Regions from separate parts of the Gelria sp. Kuro-4 genome, predicted to be linked through region 2. Evidence: riboswitches for the same ligand, from Rfam matches in the RefSeq annotation. Region 2 holds a riboswitch; each other region holds the start of a gene.
What was found. A riboswitch is a leader RNA that binds a small molecule or an ion and turns the genes downstream of it on or off. The one in region 2 is predicted to bind lysine.
Positions count from the first base shown of each region.

Region 1 (7,784 bases), 220 kb from region 2:
CTTTATTTTTGTGGTTGGGGCTTCTTTTTCCGTCATCAATGCCACCGGAGCCATCGAGGCCGGGATTGAAGCGGCGGCGCGCGCCCTCAAGGGCAACGAGCGACTGGCCATCCCCGTCCTCGTCCTCCTCTTTTCGCTCGGCGGGGCCATATTCGGCATGGCGGAGGAGACCCTGGCTTTCATTCCGATCATTGTGCCCCTGATGCTGGCCCTGGGCTTCGATTCGGTGACGGCGGCGGGCATCGTGCTGGCCGGGGCCAACGCCGGTTTTTCCGCCGCCTTCATGAACCCCTTCACCGTCGGCGTGGCGCAGGGCATCGCCCAGCTGCCGCTCTTTTCGGGTATGGGCCTGCGCCTGGCCGCGTATGCTAGTTTCGTCCTGGTGACGGCGGGCTACATCTTTTGGTACGCCGGCCGGGTGAAGGCGAACCCAACCCTCAGTTCCACTTACGCTGAAGACCGCGCCAAAGAGCAGGACCTGGGCCTGGATAAAGTGCGGGAATTCAAGCCGCAGCACTCGTTGGTGCTCCTGGTGCTGCTGGCCTCGGTGGTGACGTTGGTCTACGGCGTGGTGGAGCTCGGCTGGTATATCACCCAGATCTCAGGGCTGTTCCTGGCCATGGGCGTCCTCGGCGGGCTGGCGGGACGCCTCAGTCCGGACCAGATCGCGGAGGAATTCGTCAAGGGCGCCAAAGAACTGACCTACGGCGCCCTCCTCGTGGGCCTGGCGCGCTCGCTGCTCGTGGTGCTCTCCGACGGCCACATCATGGACACCCTGCTCCACGGCATGGCCACCGCCATCAGCGGTCTGCCCAGCCTCCTCACCGCCTGGGGGATGTACGGCGTCCAGTGCGTGCTGGACTTCGTGGTACCCTCGGGGAGCGGCCAGGCGGCCGTGTCCATGCCCATCATGGCGCCCCTGGCCGACCTGGTGGGGGTCACCCGCCAGACCGCCGTGCTGGCGCTCCAGTTCGGCGACGGCATCTCCAACATCTACAGCCCCACCTCGGGCTACTTCATGGCCGGCCTCGCCCTGGCCGGTGTTACCTGGCCCAAGTGGCTGCGCTGGGTCGCCCCCCTCATCGCTATGCAGTACGTCATCGGGCTGACCTTCATGACCATCGCCCAGCTTACCCACTACGGCCCCTTCTAACCCGGGGTCAGGTATCAACTTTCCACTGTTTTTCTCAAAACTGCAACGCGGGAGCGGGAGGTCGCAGAATGGAGAATGACTTGCGCACCCTCAAGCAAAAAGCCTGGGGGGAGGTAGAGCGGCTGAAGCCGCGCCTGGCAGAGATCTGCCTTGCCATCCATGCCCACCCGGAGCTGGGCGGGGAGGAGTTCTTCGCCCTCGACCTTCTGTCGCGGGAACTTGCGGCGGCCGGCTTCGCAGTGGAACGGGGGTATTTCGGCATCCCCACCGCCTTCCACGCGGTGCTGGCCGGCCGGGCGGCGCGCCCGGCGGTGGCCTTCCTGGCGGAGTACGATGCCCTGCCGGGCCTGGGCCACGCCTGCGGCCACAACATCATCGGCACGGCGGCGCTGGGCGCGGCCCTGGCGCTGGCGCCGCTTCTTGCGGCTCTGCCGGGCGGCATCCACGTTTTCGGTACCCCGGCCGAGGAGACGAACGGCGCCAAGGTGCCCCTGGCCGCCGGCGGGGCCTTCCGCGACATCGATGCCGCCATGATGATCCACCCCTCCGGCCGCACCGTGCTCACCGCCCCCTCGCTGGCCATGGACGCCCTGGAGTTCCGCTTCCGCGGGCGGGCGGCGCATGCCGCCTCCGCGCCGCACGAGGGGATCAACGCCCTGGATGCGGTCATCCTCACCTTCAACGCGGTGAACGCGCTCCGCCAGCATGTGCGCCCCGATGTGCGCATCCACGGTATCATTACCAGGGGCGGCGAGGCCCCCAACATTGTCCCCGAGGAGGCCGTAGCGCGCTTTTACGTGCGGGCCGCGCGCCGCAAATACCTGGATGAGGTGGCGGGCCGGGTGGTGAACTGCGCCCGCGCCGGGGCGCTGGCCACCGGGGCGGAGCTTACCGTGAACAACTTCGAGTACTCCTTCGACGAAATGCGCAACAACGCGGCCCTGGCGGGCGCCATGCAGGCCAACCTGACGGCGCTGGGGGAAGAGGTGGTACCCTGCGGTGAGGGTTTGGGCTCGCTGGACATGGGCAACGTGAGCCACGTGGTGCCGGCCGTTCATCCGTATATTTCTATAGGCACCGCGACCCTTGTCTCGCACACCCGCGAATTCGCCGCCGCCGCCGGCAGCGAAGGCGGCCTGCGCGCGATGGTGCTGGGGGCCAAGGCCCTGGCCGCCACCGCGCTCGATGTTCTTCTCGACGCGGAGCTGCGGCAGGCGGTGCGGGCCGAGTTTGCCGCTGCCGACAGCCAGTAAGAACCGCCGCCTGCGGGCGCTGCTGCTTGACACGCCGGCGGCGTCCATGATAAAATAAAGCAAATTCTATATAATACCTCATCTCTTGTCAAGGGGGATGGGGTAGAGGTCGCGGGAGGTCATAAGTACCGGCAGGGAGCAGGGCAGCAGAGGAACTGCCGGGAAAGGGGCCACACCGCCGAAGTCCGGTCCTCGCCCCGAGGGCCGCGGCTGGGGCTGCAGCGAACAGCTGCAGAACTGTCACCCGGTTGGCTGACCCGGCGGCCGGGTGGAGCGCTATCTCATTCAGGGAGAGGAGGGGATGAGGGTGTATTTTGCCTTACCACCCGTGAACCCGGTGCGCCGCAAACGCACTTAGCCGGCGGTTATTGCTGAGACCAAGAGCTAAGGAGGCGCAATCATGGACAATTTCGGGTGGTTATCTATTTTGCCGCCGCTGGTGGCCATTACCCTGGCCATCGTCACGCGCGAGGTACTCGTCTCCCTGGTGCTGGGCATCTTTACCGGCGCGCTCATCCTCACCGCAGGCAGCCCCGTTGGCGCCTTTACCAAGGCCGTCGACATCATCATTAAGGCCGTGGGGGATCCGGAATGGAACGTGCGCGTGCTGCTCTTTGTGCTTCTTCTGGGCGGCATCGTGGGGCTCCTGGCCCGCTCCGGCAGCCCGGTTTCCTTCAGCTTATGGGCAGTCAAGCGGGTGAAGAGCCGCCCCCTGGCGCTTGTCACTACCTGGCTTTTAGGTATCATCATCTTTATGGACGACTACTTCAACTGCCTCACGGTAGGCACGGTGATGCGCCCCATCACCGACCGCTACCGCGTTTCCCGCGCCAAGCTGGCCTTTATTATCGACGCCACTGCTGCTCCGGTGTGCATCCTGGTGCCGCTTTCCACCTGGGTGGCCTATGTGATCTCGCTCTTGGTGCCGGAATTCGAGCACTACGGCATCACCCTGAATCCCTTCCAGGCCTTTTTGGCCATGGTGCCGTACAACCTTTATGCCTGGCTGATCCTCATTATGGTGCTCGCCACCTCTTTCACCGACCTCGAATACGGACCCATGGCCCGCCACGAACACCGCGCGCTCAGCGAGGGCGTCCTGTACGACGAGTCGCTGGGTTCCCCGCCGGGCGACGATTTCGCTTCCCTTGAGGTGGCGGAAAACAGCCGCCCGGTGGACCTGGTGGTGCCCATTGTCACCCTGGTGGTGAGCACCATCGCCGCCATGCTCGCCACCGGCGGTTACGGCGAGAAGGGCTTCTGGGACGCCATCATGAACACCGATTCGGCCACCTCCCTGGTTTACGGCGCCACCATCACCATCATCGTCACCACCCTCTTCTACCACTTGCGGCGCGTGGTTCCCCTGCGCGCCTCTATGACGGCCATCGTGCAGGGCTTTAAGTCCATGATGGTGGCGGTGACCATCCTTGCCCTGGCCTGGAGCATCGGCGCCATCTGTAAGGAGCTCGGCACCGGCGCCTGGGTGGCCGGGGTGGTTTCCCAGGGCCTGCCGGCGGCCCTGGTACCGGCGGCGCTCTTTGCAGCCTCCGCCTTCATCGCCTTTGCCACCGGCACCTCCTGGGGCACCTTCGCCATCATGCTGCCCATCGCCGTGCCGCTGGCCAACACCATCGGGCTCTACCTGATCCCGTCGCTGGCTGCCGTGCTGGCCGGCGGGACCTTCGGCGACCACTGCTCCCCCATTTCCGACACCACCATCATGTCCTCCACGGGCGGCGCCTGCCACCACGTGGACCACGTCAACACGCAGCTGCCCTACGCCGTAACGGCGGCCGGGGTGGCCCTCGTGGGCTTTCTCACCGTCAGCTTTCTTCCCAGCGGCTGGCTCGTTTTGGCGGTGAGCACCGCGCTTTTTCTCGTGGTGCTGAAGCTCCTCCACTCCTTCTGGAACGAAGGGGCACCGGCACCGCTTACCGGCACGGTGCTGCGGGAGAGCGAAGGCCGCTGAAGAAACGGCTGTACAGGGTCCGGAGAAATCCGGACCATTTTTTTGGGGCCGGGGGAGGAAAAATATGCTAGGGCGCGAATAACAACTAGAGACGTGACCGGCTGCCAAAGTTGGCATACTAGGGGGCGGAGGTGGCTCAGGCTTTGGAACGGGCAGGAAAGGATAAGTCCGTGATTCAGCTTACCCTGGACCGGTGTTACGCGCTGCTGAAACAAAGCCGCGCGCCCATGAATTTTCGCGAGCTCTTAAGCGCCGGCTGGCAAGGGGCGCAGCCCGGGCGTGACCTTTCGCAGAGCGACCTGGCTACACTGTATACCAGCCTGAACCTGGATCCACGCTTTACACCCATGGGCAAGGGCAGCTGGGGCTTGGCCGAGTGGCGCCCGCGTTCTTCGCACTCCAGCGTGCCTGCAACCTCGCTCCTCGGCAAGAGCTACCAAGACGACCGCTGCCGTTTGAACGGCCGCACCGAGGACCAGGACCTGGAAGAGGCGGCTTCGGACACCCTGGGCGGCGACGAGGAAAAGGGCGCTTCCCTGGATGAGGACGAAGAGTGGTTTAGCGGCGATGGCGACGAATAGGAGGCGATGGCGATGAAAATCCGCTGGTGCGGGCATTCCTGCTTTTTGCTCACGGCCGACAGCGGCCTCAAACTGTTGACGGACCCCTTCGACGAGACGGTAGGCTACCCCCTGCCCACGGTGGCCCCCGACGTGGTCACCGTGAGCCACGAGCACTTTGACCACAACGCCGTCAAGGTGCTCCCGGGAACCCCGGACGTAGTGCGTGGGCCGGGCGAGCACACCGTGCGCGGGATCAGCATCGTCGGCCTGGCCACTCACCACGACGACGCGGGTGGGGCGCGGCGCGGCGAAAACACCGTGTTCACCATGGCCTTGGACGGGCTGCGGGTGACGCACCTGGGTGACCTGGGCCACCCGCTGAGCGCGGCGCAGATCATGGCCCTGCGCCCCGTACACGTCCTCATGATCCCGGTGGGCGGCTATTACACCATTGACGCGCGGCAGGCCAAAGAGGTGGTGGATGCCCTGAACCCGAATCTGGTTCTCCCCATGCACTACAAAACCGATGTGATGGACTTCCCCATTGCCGGCGTGGAGCCCTTCCTCAACCTGGTAGGCGGAGGGGAGCGCCTGCGTTCCACCACCCTGGAGGTTACACCCGAAAGCCTGCCCGAGCGGCGCCGCGTGGTCGTTTTAGATTACATGTAACCCTTGACACGCGGGACTTCGCTTACTAAAATAGAAAGGTAATAGACAAGGGCGGGGCCGCGCGGGCCCGCCGGAGATAGAGGTATTTCTAGTTTTTGGGCTAGAAATTTTTTTTTGGAGGCAGGAGGTTAAAGGAGGGCGAATTGTGGCGAAATTTGTATTTGTAACCGGCGGCGTGGTTTCGTCCCTGGGCAAAGGGATAACCGCCGCCTCCCTCGGGCGTCTGCTGAAAAGCCGCGGGGTGAAGGTGACCCTGCAGAAATTTGACCCTTACATCAACGTGGACCCGGGCACCATGAGCCCCTACCAGCACGGTGAGGTCTTCGTCCTCGAGGACGGGGCGGAAACGGACCTGGACCTCGGACATTACGAGCGCTTCATCGACCGCAATCTTACCCGGCAGAGCAACGTCACCACCGGCACTGTTTACGGCACCGTCATCCAAAAAGAGCGGCGCGGCGATTTCCTCGGCGGGACCGTCCAGGTTATCCCGCACATCACCAATGAGATCAAGGATCGCCTGCACCGGCTCGCCCAGGAGAGCGGTGCCGATGTTGTAATCGCCGAAATCGGCGGCACCGTGGGCGACATTGAGAGCCTGCCCTTTCTCGAGGCCATCCGCCAGATGAAAAGCGACGTGGGGCGCGACGACGTACTCTACATCCACGTCACTCTGGTTCCTTACATCGAGGCCTCGGGCGAGCTCAAGACCAAGCCCACCCAGCACAGCGTCAAGGAACTGCGCAGCATCGGCATTCAGCCGGACATCATCGTCTGCCGTACGCACCGGCCGCTTTCCGACGGGGTGCGCGAAAAGATCGCCCTCTTTTGCGACACGGAAAAACGCGCCGTTATTGAAAACCGGGACGTGGACTGCCTGTACGAGATCCCGCTCGTCCTCGCCCAGGAAGGACTGGACGACATTGTAGTGGAGCGGCTGCACCTGGAGTGCGGCCCGCGCGACCTGGGCGAGTGGGAGGAACTGGTGCGCCGCGCCAAGCACCCCTCGGGGCGCGTCACCGTGGCCCTGGTGGGCAAGTACGTGGCCCTGCACGACGCCTACCTGAGCGTGGCCGAGGCCCTGCACCATGCCGGCATCGCCAACGACGTGGGGGTGGACATCCGCTGGCTCAACGCCGAGGACTTGGAAGAGGGCGACCCGGAGGAGCTCCTGGCGGGGGCGCAGGGAGTGGTGGTGCCGGGCGGTTTTGGCGACCGCGGCACGCAGGGCAAGATCCTGGCGGCGCGTTACGCCCGCGAGCACCGCGTTCCCTACCTGGGCCTGTGCCTCGGGATGCAGCTGGCGGTGGTGGAGTTTGCGCGGGACGTGCTGGACTGGGCGGGCGCCAACAGCTCCGAGTTCGATGAAGCCAGCCCGTACCCCGTGATCGACCTCCTGCCGGAGCAGAAAGGCATCACCACCAAGGGCGGCACCATGCGCCTGGGGGCCTACCCCTGCCACCTGGTGCCGGGCACGCACGCCCACGCGGCCTATGGTGCGTCCGTGGTGCAGGAGCGGCACCGCCACCGCTATGAGTTCAACAACGCCTACCGGGCGGAGCTGGAGGCCCGCGGCCTGAAGGTGGCCGGCACCTCCCCCGACGGGCGGCTGGTGGAGATCATCGAGCTGGCCGACCACCCCTGGTTCGTCGGGACGCAGTTTCATCCCGAACTGAAGTCCCGCCCCAACCGGCCGCACCCGCTTTTTAGGGAATTCATTCGCGCGGCCACGGGGGCAAAGGGTTAGGCAGGTCAGGCGCCTGGTCTGCCGGCGGCCCGCCCGGGAGAGGAGGTAAAGCGCATGGCGGAACTTGTGGCGATTAAAGAGACGGTCCAGAATGTGGCCGAGGCCATCGCCGCCGTTCTGGACCTGGACGTGAGCATCATCGACCGGTCCTATGTGCGCCTGGGGGCCACCGGACAGTATGCGCGGGAGCTTTATGCCCAGGCGGCTCGCGACTCCCTCTTCGACCACATCTTAAAATCCGGCCGCCCCGGCTTTATCGAGGATGCCGGCTCAAGCGAGCTCTGCCAAAGGTGCCAGGGGCGCGAAAACTGCCGCGAACTCGCCACCTTGGGCCAGCCCATCTCCTGCCGCGGGCGCGTGGTGGGCGTCATCGGCGTGGTGGCCTTTACCCCGGCCCAGCGCGAGCGCCTTAAGGCCGGCGCCGGAC
Region 1 covers NZ_AP024619.1:750,873-758,656, forward strand. The annotation lists gene K5554_RS03850 (YfcC family protein) at 1-1,153, shown strand, start outside; gene K5554_RS03855 (M20 family metallopeptidase) at 1,222-2,406, shown strand; lysine riboswitch at 2,502-2,693, shown strand; gene K5554_RS03860 (Na+/H+ antiporter NhaC family protein) at 2,807-4,378, shown strand; gene rpoE (DNA-directed RNA polymerase subunit delta) at 4,522-4,959, shown strand; gene K5554_RS03870 (MBL fold metallo-hydrolase) at 4,972-5,610, shown strand; gene K5554_RS03875 (CTP synthase) at 5,756-7,357, shown strand; gene K5554_RS03880 (sigma-54-dependent Fis family transcriptional regulator) at 7,412-7,784, shown strand, end outside.
Region 1: it holds a riboswitch for lysine, as region 2 does, so the genes downstream of both, K5554_RS03860 (Na+/H+ antiporter NhaC family protein) here and K5554_RS04925 (APC family permease) in region 2, are expected to answer to the same signal.

Region 2 (7,784 bases):
CTGGGCGGCCTCACAAGTGCCGTCGCGGCAGCCGAGAACGGCGCCAAAGTTGCGCTGCTCGAGAAGCTGGCCTTCGCGGGCGGTAACTCCATTCTCTCAACAGGAATCTTCTATGTGGGGAATACTTCGATTCAGCGCAATGCGGGGATTAAGGACTCAGCTGAAGCCTTCTACAAGGACGCTATGGACAAAAGCGGAGGCAGGCGCGACCCTGAACAGGTGCGCATGATCGCCGAACGTGGCGGTGAGACAATTGACTGGCTCATGTCTTTGGGCGTCAAGTTCTCCGATAAGGTGACCCCCGTTATGGGGAGCTCGGCGCCCCGAGCGCACCAAGCGCTTCCAGACGCATCGGGGCCGATCTCGGCCCTGGTGAAGGCGGCAGAGAGCAAGGGAGTTGAAATCTTTTACGAAACCCCGGCCGTCGCCCTTATTACAGACGGCAACGGTAAGGTCACCGGTGTGGAAGCGAAGAACAAAGAAGGGCAAGTTCTTAAGTTCAACGCTAAGAACGTAGTCCTGGCAGTAGGCGGCTTTGCAGCCGATCCGGAACGTTTGGCGAAGTACACACCCGCGGCCAAAGGTGTTATTTATGCGGGCAGCCCCGGCACAACCGGGGAGATGCTTGATGAAGCGCTTAAGCTGGGAGCCGACACGGTAGACCTGGACGTGCCTTGGCTCACTCCCACGGTTGAAGTGGACAAGAAGCAACTTATCACGTCGTTGGTTCTTTCCAAGGGTGCCATCTTGGTGAATTCTCAGGGCCGACGCTTTTCCGACGAAACGGCATCTTACGCCGAAACCGCCCAGAAGGTACTGGAACTGGGTGAGCCTTTCGTCTACGAGGTCTTCGACAGCCGGGTCAAGGAGCTTGTCTATAAGGTACCGGAATACATCAAGAAGGGCATGGTCACCGAGGCCGCAACCTTGGACGAACTGGCCGAGAAAATGGGCGTTCCCGCTGACAACCTGAAGGCCACCGTTGCAGAGTATAATAAGGCGGTCAGAAAGGAACAGCCGGATCGGTTCGGGCGGGAAATCTTCGTTGAGGAACTAAAAACGGCTCCTTTCTACTTCATCAAGGTCAAGACAGGTACGATCATGACCCCGGGCGGCCTTAAGATCAATGCCGCCTGCCAGGTACTGAATAAGGACGGCTCTGTTATTCCGGGCCTCTATGCTGTGGGTGAAACGACCGGCGGTTACCGGGCCTACGGCTACATCGGCGGTGATTCACTGACACATGCGGCCGTCACCGGCAAGGTCGCGGGAACCAATGCGGCAAAAGAGTAAAAGGGTGGGAATCAAAGCAATGAAAAGATTAGCAGCGGCAGTAAGTTCGGCATTGGTCCTAATGTTGATCACTTCCGGTTGCGCTCCGGCAGCGAAGTGGAAAGACGGCACCTACAGCGGCAGCGGTAAAGGAATGGGCGGCCCGATCGCCGTTACAGTAAAGGTCGAGAAGGGTAGAATCACGGCCGTGGACGTCACCCAGCACCAAGAAACACCGGGCATCAGCGATTCCGCCATCGCCAAGATTCCTCAGCTCATTGTTGAGAAACAATCCACCGATGTGGAAGCGGTGAGCGGGGCCACGTACACCAGCAACGGGATCAAAGAAGCTGTCCAGAACGCTTTGAGCCAAGCCAAGAAATAGGCCTTCCTTTGCAGTTCCAACCTTCACCCCGTATCGTTTACGCCAGGCACAGGCGCGGGTCAAGCAGCCGTACTTCACCGGCGCCTGTGCCTGCAGTCCAAGAAGAAAAGCCGAGGACCTGTCCCGCAGTGGGGGCAGGTCCTTACGCTTGGAGGAAACCGGGAAGTCCAACACCGAAAACGGGAGAACCGTTTCCCGGCCAAGGGGTTTCTTAGGAATCTGCCGGAACGCGCTCCTAAGACCGCCGGTACACCACCCGCCCGGCAGAGATGGTGAGGCGCACGTCGTTGGCCAGGGCGGTTTCTTCCGGGGCGGCCAGGTAGTCGCCGGCGAAGGCGGTGAGGTCGGCCAGGTAGCCGGGGGCGAGGCGGCCGCGCTCGCCCTCGGCGCGGGCCACGTAGGCCGCACCCTCAGTGAAGAGGCCGAGGGCCGTAAGGGGCGCCAGCTTCTCCGCAGGCTGCCAGCCGCCCGCCGGGTTCCCGGCCGGGTCGGTGCGGGCGATGGCGGCGTGCAGGCCAAGAAGCGGGTCGAGCGGTTCCACCGGGCAGTCGGAGCCGCCGGCCAGGTGTAGACCCCTCGCCAGCATGGACTTCCAGGCGTAGCTGGTGCGCGCCCGCTCCTTCCCCACCCGGCTTTCCACCATGGGCCAGTCGGAGGCGACGAAGCGCGGCTGCACGTCCCCGGCTACGCCCAGCGCCCGCATCTTCTCCCAAAGGGCGGGGTTCATGATCTGGCAGTGCACCAGGCGATGGCGCGCGTCCGGTCGCGGGTACCTGGCCTGGGCCGCTTCAACGGCCTCGAGCGCCAGGCGCGCCGCCCGGTCGCCGATCACGTGGACAGCCACCTGAAAGCCGGCCCGATGCGCCAGGGTCACCATTTCTCTAAGCTCTTCCGCGGCGAAATTCATCAACCCCCGCTCGCCCGGCGCATCGCTGTACGGCTCCTCCAGCGCTGCCGTGCGGGCTCCTAGAGAGCCGTCAGAGACGATCTTGATGGGTCCCAGGCTGATCAGCTCCGAAGGGGACTGCCAGTCCTGCGCCGCCGCCAGCACGTCCTTCAGTTCCCCCAGGGAGCCCACGAGGAGCGCCATCCGGATGCGCAGGGGGAGTCTGCCGCCCTCGGCCAGGGCGGTGTAGGCCGCCGCAGCGCGCGCAAAGCCGCCGGCCGAGCCTAAGTCGTCTGAGTGGGCCTCGGTGAGCCCGGCTTGAGCGGCACGCGCCGTGGCCAGCGCCAGGGCCTCCTCCAGGTCGGCCGGCCCGGCGGCCGGAATGGCCCGCTGCACCAGCCCGATGGCTCCCAGCTCAAAGACAATGCCGGTGAGCTCGCCGCCCTCGCCCCGCTGCAGCCGGCCGCCCTCGGGATCGGGGGTGGCCGCCGTGAGCCCGGCCGCCTCGAGGCCCCGGCGGTTGAGGAGGGCGGCATGGCCGCAGATGCGCGAAAGCAGCATGGGGTTTTCCGGCGCGATGCCGTCGAGATCTTCCTTCCGCGGCAGGCGCCCCTCAGCCAGGAGGTTCTGGTCCCAGCCGCGTCCCAGCACCCAGCGGCCGGGCTTGATCTTGCGCTGCGCTACAAAGTCGGCCACGCGCCGGCGCAGCTCTCCCACCGAGCGCACCCCGCCCAGGTCCACCTGGTTCAACGCGAAGCCGTAGTGCAGCAGGTGCAGATGGGTATCGGTAAGCCCGGGGACCACCGTCAGGCCCTGCGCATCGATAACCTCCGTCTGGGGTCCCAGGTAGGCCTTAAGTTCGCTTTCCGTGCCCACGGCCAGCACGCGGTTCCCCCGGACGGCCACCGCCTCAACTTCCGGCTGCTCCGGCACCAGGGTGAGCACGCGCCCGCCGCGCAAGACTAAGTCTGCTTCCATAAGGAGGGGCGCCGACCCGGCCAACGCCCCCAACACCTCCTTGCACAAATTCTCTTCATTGCTCATTCGTGCCCTGAGGCAACGCCCTCCGCCGCCAGGCGTGCCTCGCGCCGCGCCTGGGCCGTCTTAAACCAGTAGTAGGCCGGCACGCCCAGGGCCGGGATCACCAGGCCGAAAAGCGAGGAACGCGGATCCTCTTTGAGACAATTGATCAAAAGGAAAAGCGAGGTGAGCACGGAGAGGACCGGCACCACCGGGTACCCCCAAACTTTATAGGGCCGCGGCAGGTCGGGATACTTCTTGCGCAGGATGAAGATCGAAACGATGGTGAGGGTGTAGAACACCCAGCCGGCGAATACCACCATGGTGGTGAGCTGCTGGAAGGTTCCGGTGTAAAGAAGGATGATCGCTACAACCGCCGAGGCGATAAGCGATGGGATGGGCGTGCGGTAGCGCGGGTGCACTTCGGTAAAGAGCGGGAAGAAGAGCCCGTCTTTTGCCATGGCGTAGTACATGCGCGGGAATACCAGCACGCAGCCGTTGGTGGAGCCGAAGATGGAGATGAGTGCGCCCAGGGTTACCAGGGAAGCCCCCCAGGGGCCGAAGATGAGTTTGGCCGCCGCGGCCGCCGGCTTGGCGTCCTCGGCAATGGCAGCCGCAGGAAGCACTTTGAGGAGCGCGAAGTTGAAAAGAACGTAAATCGCCGTAACGCCGCCGATGGCGATGAGCAGGGCCAGCGGCAGGTTGCGCTGCGGGTTCTTGATTTCCTCAGCGATGGTGTTGACGTTGCTCCAGCCCTCGTAAGCCCAGAGCGAGGCGATGAGGGCCATGCCGAAGGAGCTTATGAGGCCCGCGCCGCCGGGGAAGACCGTCATGGTGTTGCCGGCAGAGCCGAAGATAAGGCCCGCAGCGATGATGATGACGATGGGCAGCAGCTTCGCCACCATGAGGACGTTTTGCACCTGCCCGCCCAGCTTAACGCCCAGGGCGTTGATGATAGTAAGGAAAATGATGGTGCCGATGGCGAGCATCTTGATGCCAAAGGGGCTGAGGGGCACAACGGCGCTGAAATAGGTGGCGAAGGCCACCGCCAGGGCGCTGATGGAACCGGACGCCGAGACAAAGAAGGCCGTCCAGCCCTGGAGGAAGCCAAAGAGCGGCCCGTACGCCTCGCGCAGGTAAACATAGGCGCCGCCCGCCCGCGGGATGGAGGCGCCCAGCTCGGCGTAACAGAGACCGGCCAGCAGCGTAATAATGCCGCCCGCCAGCCAAGCGAGGAGCGCCAGCCCCGGTGCCAATTGCGAGCGCTGCAGCACAAAGGAACCCAGGAAGAAAATGCCGGAGCCGATCATGATGCCGCCGATGATGGAAACGCCTTCCCAGAGGCCCAACTCCCGCTTGAGCTCCGTGTCCAAGCTGGCAAGCTCGGCAATCTTGGCATTGCTCATGGTTTTCCCTCCCTCAAATCCTCTTAAACCAGTGTTTTGGTGTCGGCCCCGCTTCCGAGGTGGCGTTCCTTCGGGGTTGCCCTTGCCTGGGCCGCGCGGCAGGCGCCGCCGGCAAAATGGGTAAAACAAAAGCCAGGCAGACAGGCCCGGCCCTGAAGGCGCGTACAGCCCATCCCTCCTTTCCCCTGCGGTGAGATAGCTCACCACCGCCGGCCCGGGGAAGCCGGCGGTGACAGTCCGGCAGTTCTTAACTGCCGACCCAGCTCGGGGTTCCGGTGCGGCACCCCGGCTTCGGCGGCGGCCCCTTTCCCCACCCCTCGTCGCTGCCCTGCTCCGGGTGGCTACTCTTGACCTGCCGCGCCTCTACCTCACCTCAGCGGTGCCCAGCACCCGAAGGACTGAGATGAGGCATTGATATTATATTTGTTCATTATGATAACCCCTTAAAGAACAACCGTCAAGAGAAAATAGGGATTTTCTGGTGGATACCGGGTTAAGTTTTGTACCTTAAAAAGCAGGGTTTTCCCGTAACTGTGGCGAATACCAATTTACATATACACATTGTATACAGGTTGTATGGGGAGGTGGAGGGATAGGTTATGGGCCAAGACCCTGCTTACCGTTCGTCTAAAGAAAAGGCCTATAAGCTCATCAAGCAGGCCATAATCACCCGGGCTTTCGCCCCTGGTCAGTTTTTAAGTGAAAATGAACTCTCTAATTCATTCGGCGTCAGCCGGACGCCCATTCGTGAAGCCCTGCAGGCCTTGGAGGTTGAAGGTTTCGTAACGCTCATCCCGCACAAAGGAGCGCAAGTGGCCGAGATTTCCCTGAAAGACTTGGATGAAGTGTACGAACTAAGGTTGGTGCTGGAGCGCTTGGCCGGGCAGAAGCTGATCGAGCGCAGCAACGAAATCTGCCTGCAGCAAATGACCGACGTCCTGGGTGTGCAGACAGAGCTGGCGCAACGGCACCAGTCGGTGGAATTCATCGCGGCCGACCGGGAGTTTCACCTGGCCCTGGTGCGCGCAGCCGGCAATGAACGCCTCTACCGCTTTTACGACAGTTTGCGCGATCACCTGTTGCGCCTCGGGCTGGAAGCCATCCAGACACCTGGTCGCATGGCCCAAGTACTGGTTGAGCACCAGGCCATTCTTGCCGGGTTGAAGGAGGGGTCGTACGCCAAGTTCAACGATGCCATAACGGCTCACCTGAGTATCACCAAGCTGGCGGTGGGCAAGAACCTGCCGAACCTGTGGCGCCCCTAGCGCCGTGCCCGCTTGCCCGCTGCTTGCCAAACTACGCTGAAAAGACGCTGTTTACTGCGCTTGTAAGGAGGAGTGAGGGTATGTCACAACTGAGAGTCAGCGTGATCCAGATGCAGGTCGAGTTGGGTGAGAAAGAGCGCAACCTGGCGCACGCCGCTGAGCTGATCGCGCGCGCGGCCAAGGACGAACCGGATGTGCTTCTGCTCCCGGAGACATTCAACGTGGGCTTCTTCCCCACTGACTTGGCGGCCCATGCCGACGCCGCCGAAGAAGGAGAGAGCCGCCAGCTGCTGTCCGGGCTGGCGCGCGAGCACCGGGTGAACATTGTCGGCGGTTCGGTGGTACGCTTCGGCCTGGACGGCGAGGTGCGCAACACCACCTACGTTTTTAACCGCGTGGGGCAGGAGGTGGCTCGCTACGACAAGATTCATCTCTTCTCCCCCTCGGGGGAAAAGGACCGGTTCGCCGCCGGGACCACCCCTTCGCTCTTCACCCTGGAGGGCATTTCTCTGGCCAGCATCATCTGCTACGACCTGCGCTTTCCTGAACTTGTGCGTGGCCTGGCCCTGGCCGGTGCCCAGGTGCTCTTTGTCCCGGCGGAGTGGCCGCACCCGCGGGTGGAGCACTGGCGCACGCTCTTACGAGCCCGGGCCATCGAGAACCAGTTCTTTGTGGTCGCCTGCAACGCCTGCGGGCCGGTAGGCAACCTGGTCAACTCCGGTCACTCCGCGGTCATCGACCCCTGGGGCGAGGTCCTGGTGGAAGCAGGAGAAGAGGAGGTGATCCTGAGCGTCAACCTGAACCTGGACAGCGTCGCAGAGGTGCGCCGCCGCATCGCTGTCTTTGCCGACCGCCGGCCGGAAGTGTATGCTCCCGCACCGCAATGCAAGTAAACGAGCAGGAGGAACAACATGCAGCAATTATCCTTTACCATCGCACGGCCGCAGCGCCCACCGGAAACCATCGTCTACCCGGTAAGCCTGATCCTGTGTCTCGGTTTCGCCGGCCGGGATCAAGACAAGGTACGCGAACATATCCGTGAACTGGAAGCAATCGGCGTTGAATGTCCGGCCAAAACACCGGTGATTTATCCGGCAGGCGGTCTGCTTGCCACCACGGACAGCGTCATTCAAGTAGTCGGCGGCGAGACCGGCCCGGAGGTGGAGTTCGTCTTTCTCCCCTACCAAAGGCGCCTGCTGGTCGGCCTGGCCAGCGACCAGACCGACCGCAGTTTGGAAAAAACGAGCATCTACAAATCCAAGCAGATTTGCCCCAAACCGCTTAGTAACATCCTCTGGGACTATGAGGATCTAACCGATCATTGGGATAAGTTGGTTCTTCGCGGCTGGGTAGGGCCGGAAGGGCAAGAGACGTTATACCAAGACAGCCCGGCCAGTGCCCTCCTGCCGGTGCCAACCCTTCTGGAACATGTACGCCAAGAGTATCCCAATCTTGAAGGCGCCGTCATCCTTTCTGGAACAGTACCAACCCTCGGTGGGCTGGCGACACCTGCACGGTTTACCGCGCTCTTGCACGACCCGGTATTGGGG
Region 2 covers NZ_AP024619.1:973,163-980,946, reverse strand. The annotation lists gene K5554_RS04940 (flavocytochrome c) at 1-1,293, shown strand, start outside; gene K5554_RS04935 (FMN-binding protein) at 1,313-1,657, shown strand; gene K5554_RS04930 (amidohydrolase) at 1,893-3,545, opposite strand; gene K5554_RS04925 (APC family permease) at 3,584-4,969, opposite strand; lysine riboswitch at 5,158-5,343, opposite strand; gene K5554_RS04920 (GntR family transcriptional regulator) at 5,569-6,234, shown strand; gene K5554_RS04915 (carbon-nitrogen family hydrolase) at 6,315-7,127, shown strand; gene K5554_RS04910 (DUF2848 family protein) at 7,146-7,784, shown strand, end outside.

Region 3 (7,784 bases), 1.1 Mb from region 2:
GCCGCGCGCAAACTCGGGTTCCAGCTGGATGCGGATGCGGCTGCGCCGCAGCACCTGCTGCGCCAGCGCCTGCGCCAGCCCCAGGCCGCTCCAGATGAGGCCACTCGCAAAACCGGTGGCGGCGGCGTCCCCGGTGCCAAATCTAATCCAGCCTTCGGCCTCGAGCTCGAGCCGCTGCAGCAAGCCCGCAGCCAACCGGAGCAGGAAACGCGTGTCCGCTAAACGCACCCGGGCGCCCCACCGGCGCCCACCCAGGCGCGCGCTGGGCTGCCCCCCGCCCGCACCCGGCCGCCAGGTGTAAAACGGCAGCCTGATCTGGCACCGGCGTACCTGCCAGAGCAGGCCGAGGCGCAGTGCGAATTCTTCCTGCGGACAGGTGCAGTAAACCAGTTCGAGCCGGATGCGCGCCGCCAGGAAAAGTATGAACAAAAGGAGGGGGGCCACCCCAAAATACCCGTAAGGCAACCCGCCTCACCCCCCAGCCTTTTGCCTATTCTTTCCCTTCTGCGTGCGCTCATACAAAAAGCCCGGAAGAATTATTCCGGGCTTTTTGCTTGCGGGTGGCTTTCTTTTGGGGGGCGGCCTTCACTTGTTGCCGCCGCTTCCGGCAGCGGGGGCAGGTCGCCTAAGCTCTTCAGGCCCAAGCTGCGCAAAAAGGCCGGTGTGGTTCCAAAAAGAACGGGCCGGCCCGGCCCCTCCTTGCGGCCCACCGCCGTTATCAGGCCCCGCTCTTCCAGGGTAAAGAGCACCTGGTCCACCCGGACCCCGCGCACCGCCTCAATCTCCAGCCGGGTGATGGGCTGGCGGTAGGCGATGATGGCCAGGGTTTCCAGTGCCGCCTGGGAAAGGCGTGGTCTCTCCGGCGGCTGCAGCAGGCGGCGGATGTAGGGGGCAAATTCAGGCCGGGTAAAAAGCTGCAGACCGCCCGCCACCTCACGCAGGACCAGGCCGCGCCTGCCCTCCGCCAGCTGGCGCCTAAGCTCCGCCAGCGCGAGCTCGGCATCCTCGACCGAAAGCCCGACCGCAGCCGCCAGCTCGGAAACGGAAACCGGCCGGCCGGCGGCAAAAAGCAGCGCCTCCAGAAGAGCCGTCACTGATTCGAGCTGCACGTCTCACCCTCCTGCCGCGCCACGATGATTTCCCCGAACCGCTCCTTTTGCCAGACCCGCACCCGCTCGCGGTGCCAAAGCTCCAAGAGGGCCAGAAAAGCCGGCACTACGCGGCCCGGGCGCGCCCTCCGGCCCAGGTAACGCCGGAACTCCATCGTCGGCACCTGCCGCAGGCGCCTGAGGAGCCGCTTAAGCTCCTCCTGAACCGTGGGCGTATCAGGGATGATGGTGACCGGAGCCGGCGGCTTGAAGAGCGGGGCCACACGGGCCCAGGCGGCTGAAAGCACCTCCGGGTCAAGCTTCAGCTCCGGCCGCTCGGCCCGGGCCTCGCCCAGCTCCGCGGCGCCAAGGCCCGGTGAAGGGAAAAAGTTCGTCTCCTCACTCAGGCGGCGGGCCAGCTCCCGCGCTGCATCCCGGAAAGCCTTGTACTCACGCAGGTGGTCCACCAGCTGCTCAGGGCTTTCCTCTTCATCCTCCTCCGGCGGCGCTTCGGTCGCCGGCAGCAGCATGCGGGCCTTCAGCACCAGGAGGCGGGCCGCCATCACCAGAAACTCCCCGATGGCATCCAGGTCGGTCTGGCCGGCGGCCGCCTCCACGTACGCCAAATACTGGTCCACCACCGCAGCCAAGGAGATAGTGCAGATGTCAAGTTCCCGGGCTTCGATTAAGTGGCAGAGGAGGTCGAACGGCCCGCTGAAGTTCTCCAGCCTAACCTCGTACGCCACGGCCACGTACCTAAACCTAAAGGTCGCGCAGGTTCATGGCTTCCCGGGCTTCCTCGACGGTACGGGCCGCCACCAGGCGCGCCCGCCGTGCCCCTTCCCGGAGGATATCGCGCACGTCGTCCGGGTGAGCCGCAAGCTGCTGGCGCCGTTCATGAATGGGCGCCATCCGCTCGGCGATCACATCGGCCAGCCGCCGCTTGCATGCCACGCAGCCGATGCCGGCGCTCTTGCACTCCTTTGCCACCGCTTCGTGGGTGGCAGCGCTGAAGGCCTTGTAGAACTGGTAAGGGACGCAAACCTCCGGGTGCCCGGGATCGGTCTTTTTGATGCGCTCAGGGTCGGTGACCATCTGCGCCACCTTGGCGCGGATTTCCTCCGGCGAGTCCGACATGCGGATCTCGTTGCCGTAGCTCTTGCTCATCTTGCGGCCGTCGATACCGGGCAGCAACGCGAACTTGGTAAGCTTAGCCTGGGGCTCGGGAAAGACCTGTTTCTGGTAGAGGAAGTTGAAACGCCGGGCAATCTCCCGGGCGATCTCCAGGTGGGGCAGCTGGTCCTCACCCACCGGAACCGTGTCGGCCTTGTAAACAAGGATGTCGGCGGCCATCAGCACCGGATAACCCAAGAAACCGTAGGTGGCGATGTTGCGGCCTTCCAGCTGCTTGAGCTGTTCCTTGTACGTCGGCACCCGCTCGAGCCAGGAGAGCGGGGTGACCATGGAAAAGAGTAGGTGCAGTTCGCCATGTTCCTTCACGTTGGACTGAACAAATACGGTGCTCTTCTCCGGGTCAATCCCGGCGCTCAGCCAGTCGATGGCGATGTTCAGAATGTTATCCTGCAGCTCAGCTGTATCCTCATAGCCTGTCGTCAAGGCGTGCCAATCAACGATGGTGAAGTAACACTCGTAATCCTTTTGCAGCTCCACCATGTTGACCACAGAGCCCAGGTAATTGCCCAGGTGGAGTCGCCCCGTCGGGCGCATGCCGTTGAGAACACGACCTTTCATCCCTCTCATCCCTTCGCGTAGAGATTTGGCTGCTTCAAAAGCGCAGCAGGATACGATACAGGAAGCCAAACACAATAAGGTCGGTCACGCTGTACAAAACCTGGTACAACCAGGAGGCAAGCGGTAAGAGGATTATGCTGGTCAGGCCCAGGTAAAGGAGCACGATAAGGATTACCGGGCCGTACGGCTCCCAGCGCGCCAGCTCATAGGCTGTGCGGCGCGGCAGCAGCTCCGCCAGCACCTTTGAGCCGTCCAGAGGCGGAATCGGTATTAAGTTAAAGACAGCCAGAAAAATATTATACCACATGGCCAGCTCCACAATGCTGGCCAGGCCTTCGTTGAAGAGCAGCACCTGCAGCTTAAGGAGAATTAAGAGGACAAGCGCCGTCAGGACGTTGGCCCCCGCTCCAGCCAGGGAGACGAGGATCAGGCCGGCCCGGCGCGGCCGCAGGTAATTGGGGTTTATCGGAACCGGCTTGGCCCAGCCGAAGCGCACCAGCCAGAGCATTAAGAGCCCTAAAGGGTCCAGGTGAGCCAGCGGATTAAGCGTCAGCCGCCCGTAAGCGCGGGGCGTGGGATCACCCAGCGCATCCGCCACCTTCGCATGGGCATACTCATGTACCGTCAGCGCCAGCAGCAGGGCCGGAATGCGAAAGATCATGTCGCGGGCAAGCCACATACGTACCTTCCTTCCTCTTTGTCCCGCGGCCCGGCCGGTCCAGTCGCGCTTCATCGCCTGCGCGCCGGCGCCTTTCCCGGCGTGCCACTTAAGGGAAATTATAGCACAACCAAGGGGCGAAAAAAAGCCAGAACGGGGCCGGTCCCCGTCTGGCTTGCGCATTCGTTTCAGCGCACCGCCCGCAAAGACTCCTGCTCACGCCACGCGGCGGGAATGCGGTCGTTGCGCACCAGGTCCGCCAGGCTTTCCCGCTGGACCACCACAGAGGCCCGGCCATCGCGGACAAAGACCACCGCCGGGCGGGCCAGGCGGTTGTAGTTGCTGGCCATGGAATACTGATAGGCCCCGGCCGTAAAGACGGCGATGAGGTCGCCCGGCTCCAGCCGCGGCAGGTTAATGTCTTGGATGAGTACATCGCCCGACTCACAGCACTTGCCGGCAATGGTCACCACCTCGGCCGGCAGGTGATTCGCCTTGTTGGCCACCAGGGCGCTGTAGCGCGACCCATAGAGGGCCGGGCGCGGGTTATCGGCCATACCACCGTCCACGGCGACGTAGGTGCGCACGCCCGGGATTTCCTTGCGCGCCCCTACCCGGTAGACAGCAGTTCCCGCCGGGCCGACGATGGAACGGCCGGGCTCGAAGATCACCTTCGGCAGGGGAAAGCGCTTCTCCTGACAGTAAGCCTTGAGGGCCGCCGCGATGGTATCGATACAGGCGGCCGGGCTCACCGGGGCATCGTCGTCGCTGTAGTACACCCCCAGCCCTCCGCCCAGGTCCAATTCCTCGAAGGTAAGGCCGGTGAGGCGCCTCACTTCGCCAAGAAAATCGATCATCACCTGGGCCGCTTTAACGTAGCCATCAAGGGCAAAGATTTGCGAACCGATGTGACAGTGCAACCCTCTAAGATCCAGGCGGCTCTTCGTTAGAGCCTCCTCCACTGCCGTAAGCGCCTGACCGTTTTCCAGCGTAAAGCCGAATTTGGAATCCAGTTGGCCGGTCTGAACGTAAGCGTGGGTGTGCGCCTCAATCCCGGGCGAGACCCGGAGGAGAACACTCACCCGCTGGTGCAGCCGTGCCGCCACTTCTTCCAGGAGGTCGAGCTCGTAAAAGTTATCGACGATGATGCGCCCCACCCGCGCCCGCACTGCTTGCTCCAGCTCGGCCGGGCTCTTATTGTTGCCGTTGAAGTAAATGCGTCCCGCCGGAAAGCCCGCCGTCAGCGCCGTGTAGAGCTCGCCGCCGGAGACCACATCCAGGGCCAGTTCCTCTTCCTCGGCCAGGCGGCACATGGCCAGGGTGCAAAAGGCCTTGCAGGCGTAGGCCACCTCGGCCCGGGGGAAGTTCGCCTGCGCCGCCTTGCGCCAGCTGCGGCAGTTGGCGCGGATGAGCTCTTCATCCATGACATAAAGCGGGGTGCCGTACCGCGCTGCCAGGTCCGGTACAGGCACACCGCCGATCTCCAGATACCCTTGCCCGTTTATCCGGGCCGTCCCCATAAGCTTCATTACGTCCGCCTCCTCGCTTGTTTAACCCTCCGCTGGGGAGTAAAACTAAACGAGAAAGCGGCCTTTAGCGGAACGGGACACTCTCATCCCTGGCTACCCCCTTTCCGTGAGATAGCGCTCCACCGGCAGCCACGGTAAACCGCCGGTGACAGTCCCAGACTTGTTCAGCCTGGGCCCAGCCGGGAAGCCGGCGCCTCTTCCCTGCTTCGGCGACGGCCCCTTTCCCCCGCCTTCCTCGCTGCCCTGCTCGAGCGGGTTACTCTTGGCCCTCGCGCCTCTACCCCACCTCAGCCGAGATGAGGTGCTAAAAGTTTGCGCTTATCATAACACGCCCCTGTCCCCGCTGTCAACGCCGTGCGGCGCCGTAACATACATTTTACCTGCCGGCGGCCTCGCCGGTGAGGCTCCAGCGGCCGCAGCGGTCGCCCCAGCGCGCCAGCACCCGGTCGCCGGCACGAATCTCCACCACCTCGCACTGGTTGGCGCAGCCGCTGCAGGAGCGGCTGGCCACCTGAAAACGCCAGCGGCTCACGTCAAAGCCCTGGAAGCGGGAAGGGCTGCCGTCGGCCACGGCCCGGCGGGCCAGCTGGGCGGCCCCCAGCGCCCCCATGACCGCGTGGTGCGCCGGTACCGTGACCGCCCGGCCCAGCGCCTCTTCAAAGGCCCGGCGCATGCCCACATTGGCCGCCACGCCGCCCTGAAAAAGAATAGGGGAGCGGATTTCCTTCCCTTTAGCCACGTTGTTCAGGTAGTTGCGCACCAAGGCCTGGCAGAGCCCGGCCACGATATCCTCCACCGGGTGTCCCAGCTGTTGCTTGTGAATCATGTCCGACTCGGCAAAGACAGCGCAGCGGCCGGCGATCCGTACCGGGTTGGCGGCTTTCACGGCCAGGCCGCCGAACTCCTCGATGGGCACGCCCAGCCGGGCCGCCTGGCGGTCGAGAAAGGAACCCGTTCCGGCCGCGCAGACGGTATTCATGGCAAAGTCCACCACCACGCCGTGGCGGAGGATGATGATCTTGGAATCCTGGCCCCCGATCTCCAGCACCGTCTGCACGGCCGGGACCTGGCTCAAGGCGGCCACCGCATGAGCGGTGATCTCGTTTTTCACCGCATCGGCGCCCACCATGGCCGCCGCGAGCTGCCGCCCGCTGCCGGTGGTACCAACACCGGCGATGCTGAGGCGCGCAGGGATTTCCCGCTCCACGCAGGCCAGGCCCTCCTGCACGGCCCGGATGGGATTGCCGCGGGTCCTGAGGTAAAGGCTGGTGAGCACTTCCCCCCCTTCGTCTAAAAGTACCAGGTTGGTGCTCACCGAACCGACGTCAATGCCGAGATACGCCTGCAAACGCTGTTCCTCCTTCTTTCTGCCGGCGCCGGGCGCACAGGAGGTCGCAGAAGGCCTCCAGCCGGGTGCGCACCCCTACCTCACTGGCATGCTCATCCAGCATAAAGGTGAGGACAGGAATACCCACATCCCGGCTCACCTTGGGCAGGATGCTTTCCGCCACTATTTCCGGCATGCAGGTGAGCGGCGCCAGCTGAATAACCCCGTCAAAACCGGCGCGGGCGTAACGCACGGTCCAGCTGATGCTTTCCAGGCCGTGCCCGCCGACAAAGTGGCCCAGGTAGGGCGCAGCCAGGCGGTACTCTTCCCGGTCGTCCCTGAGGTGCAGGGAGTGTAGCACCAAGTTGGTTTTCACCCAGTCGCTGAGGTAGATGGAGCGCTCCACGATAGCGCCCATTTCCCCCAGCACGCGCTCCAACTCCAGGTTCACGGCCGGCTCCAGCACCGTGTAAATCTCGCCCACGATCCCGATGCGCAGCGGGGCCTCGCCTTCCCGGCGAGGCAGAGCCTTAAGGAGTACCTTCCCCCGGCGGGCCGCCTCCTCCACCTCCGGCACGCTGCCGGCTTCATCCACCTGGTCGAGAATCCTTTGCCACGCCCTGGTGGTGGCCCCGCGCTCACCTTCCTGCGCCCGCGCCCGATGCACCTCGTGTTCCAGTTCGTCCAGGACGGTCAGCTTGCGCCAGGCCAGCCGGCCGGCCCGCCAGATCTCCCGCAGGCCGGCCCCGCCGGTGATGTCGCGCAGGCCCTGCCAGAGTTCCCGCCAGTGGCCCTGCGGGGGCTCCAGCACCACCATGCGCAGATTTACTCCCAGGTCGCGCAAGATTTCCTGCTCCACCTGGGCGTAATAACCGAAGCGGCAGGGTCCCACCCCGCCGGCCATCACCACGGTATCCGCCCCTTTGCGGGCCGCCTCAAGGAAGTTGCCCACGTTCACCTTGAGCGGCAAACAGGCGAACTCCGGTGCATAGCGCGTCCCCAGGCTCAGCGTCTCCCGGCTGACCGGAGGAGGCACCACCACCTCCACCCCCAAGGCCGTAAAAAAAGCGCGCAGCGGGATATAGATGTGCCCCATATGAGGAAAAGTCACCTTCACGACGCGCCCCTCCATTCGATCATGTCCAGGAAAGCCTCCACGCGGGTCACCAAACCGCCTTCACCCGTGTGCTCATCCAGGGTTAAAAGGAGAAAGGGTAAGCGTCCCCGGCGGTGGGCGCGGCGTTCCAGGAGCTCGCCCACCAGGGAGTCGGGGCCGCAGCCGAAGGACACCACGTGGATGATGCCGGCGACACCGCCCCCGCGCAGGTAGTGGCCGCCTGCGCCTAGGATGAGCCGGCCCAGGCTCCAAAAGAGCGACTTGGGAAGCCGTGCCGCCTCGGCGGCGATGAGCCGGCTGGGCAGCATCTCCG
Region 3 covers NZ_AP024619.1:2,088,323-2,096,106, forward strand. The annotation lists gene K5554_RS10445 (DUF2953 domain-containing protein) at 1-429, opposite strand, end outside; gene scpB (SMC-Scp complex subunit ScpB) at 537-1,109, opposite strand; gene K5554_RS10455 (ScpA family protein) at 1,091-1,840, opposite strand; gene trpS (tryptophan--tRNA ligase) at 1,851-2,840, opposite strand; gene K5554_RS10465 (site-2 protease family protein) at 2,875-3,519, opposite strand; gene lysA (diaminopimelate decarboxylase) at 3,687-5,027, opposite strand; lysine riboswitch at 5,132-5,315, opposite strand; gene K5554_RS10475 (acyl-CoA dehydratase activase) at 5,404-6,375, opposite strand; gene K5554_RS10480 (acyl-CoA dehydratase activase-related protein) at 6,353-7,471, opposite strand; gene K5554_RS10485 (acyl-CoA dehydratase activase-related protein) at 7,468-7,784, opposite strand, start outside.
Region 3: it holds a riboswitch for lysine, as region 2 does, so the genes downstream of both, lysA (diaminopimelate decarboxylase) here and K5554_RS04925 (APC family permease) in region 2, are expected to answer to the same signal.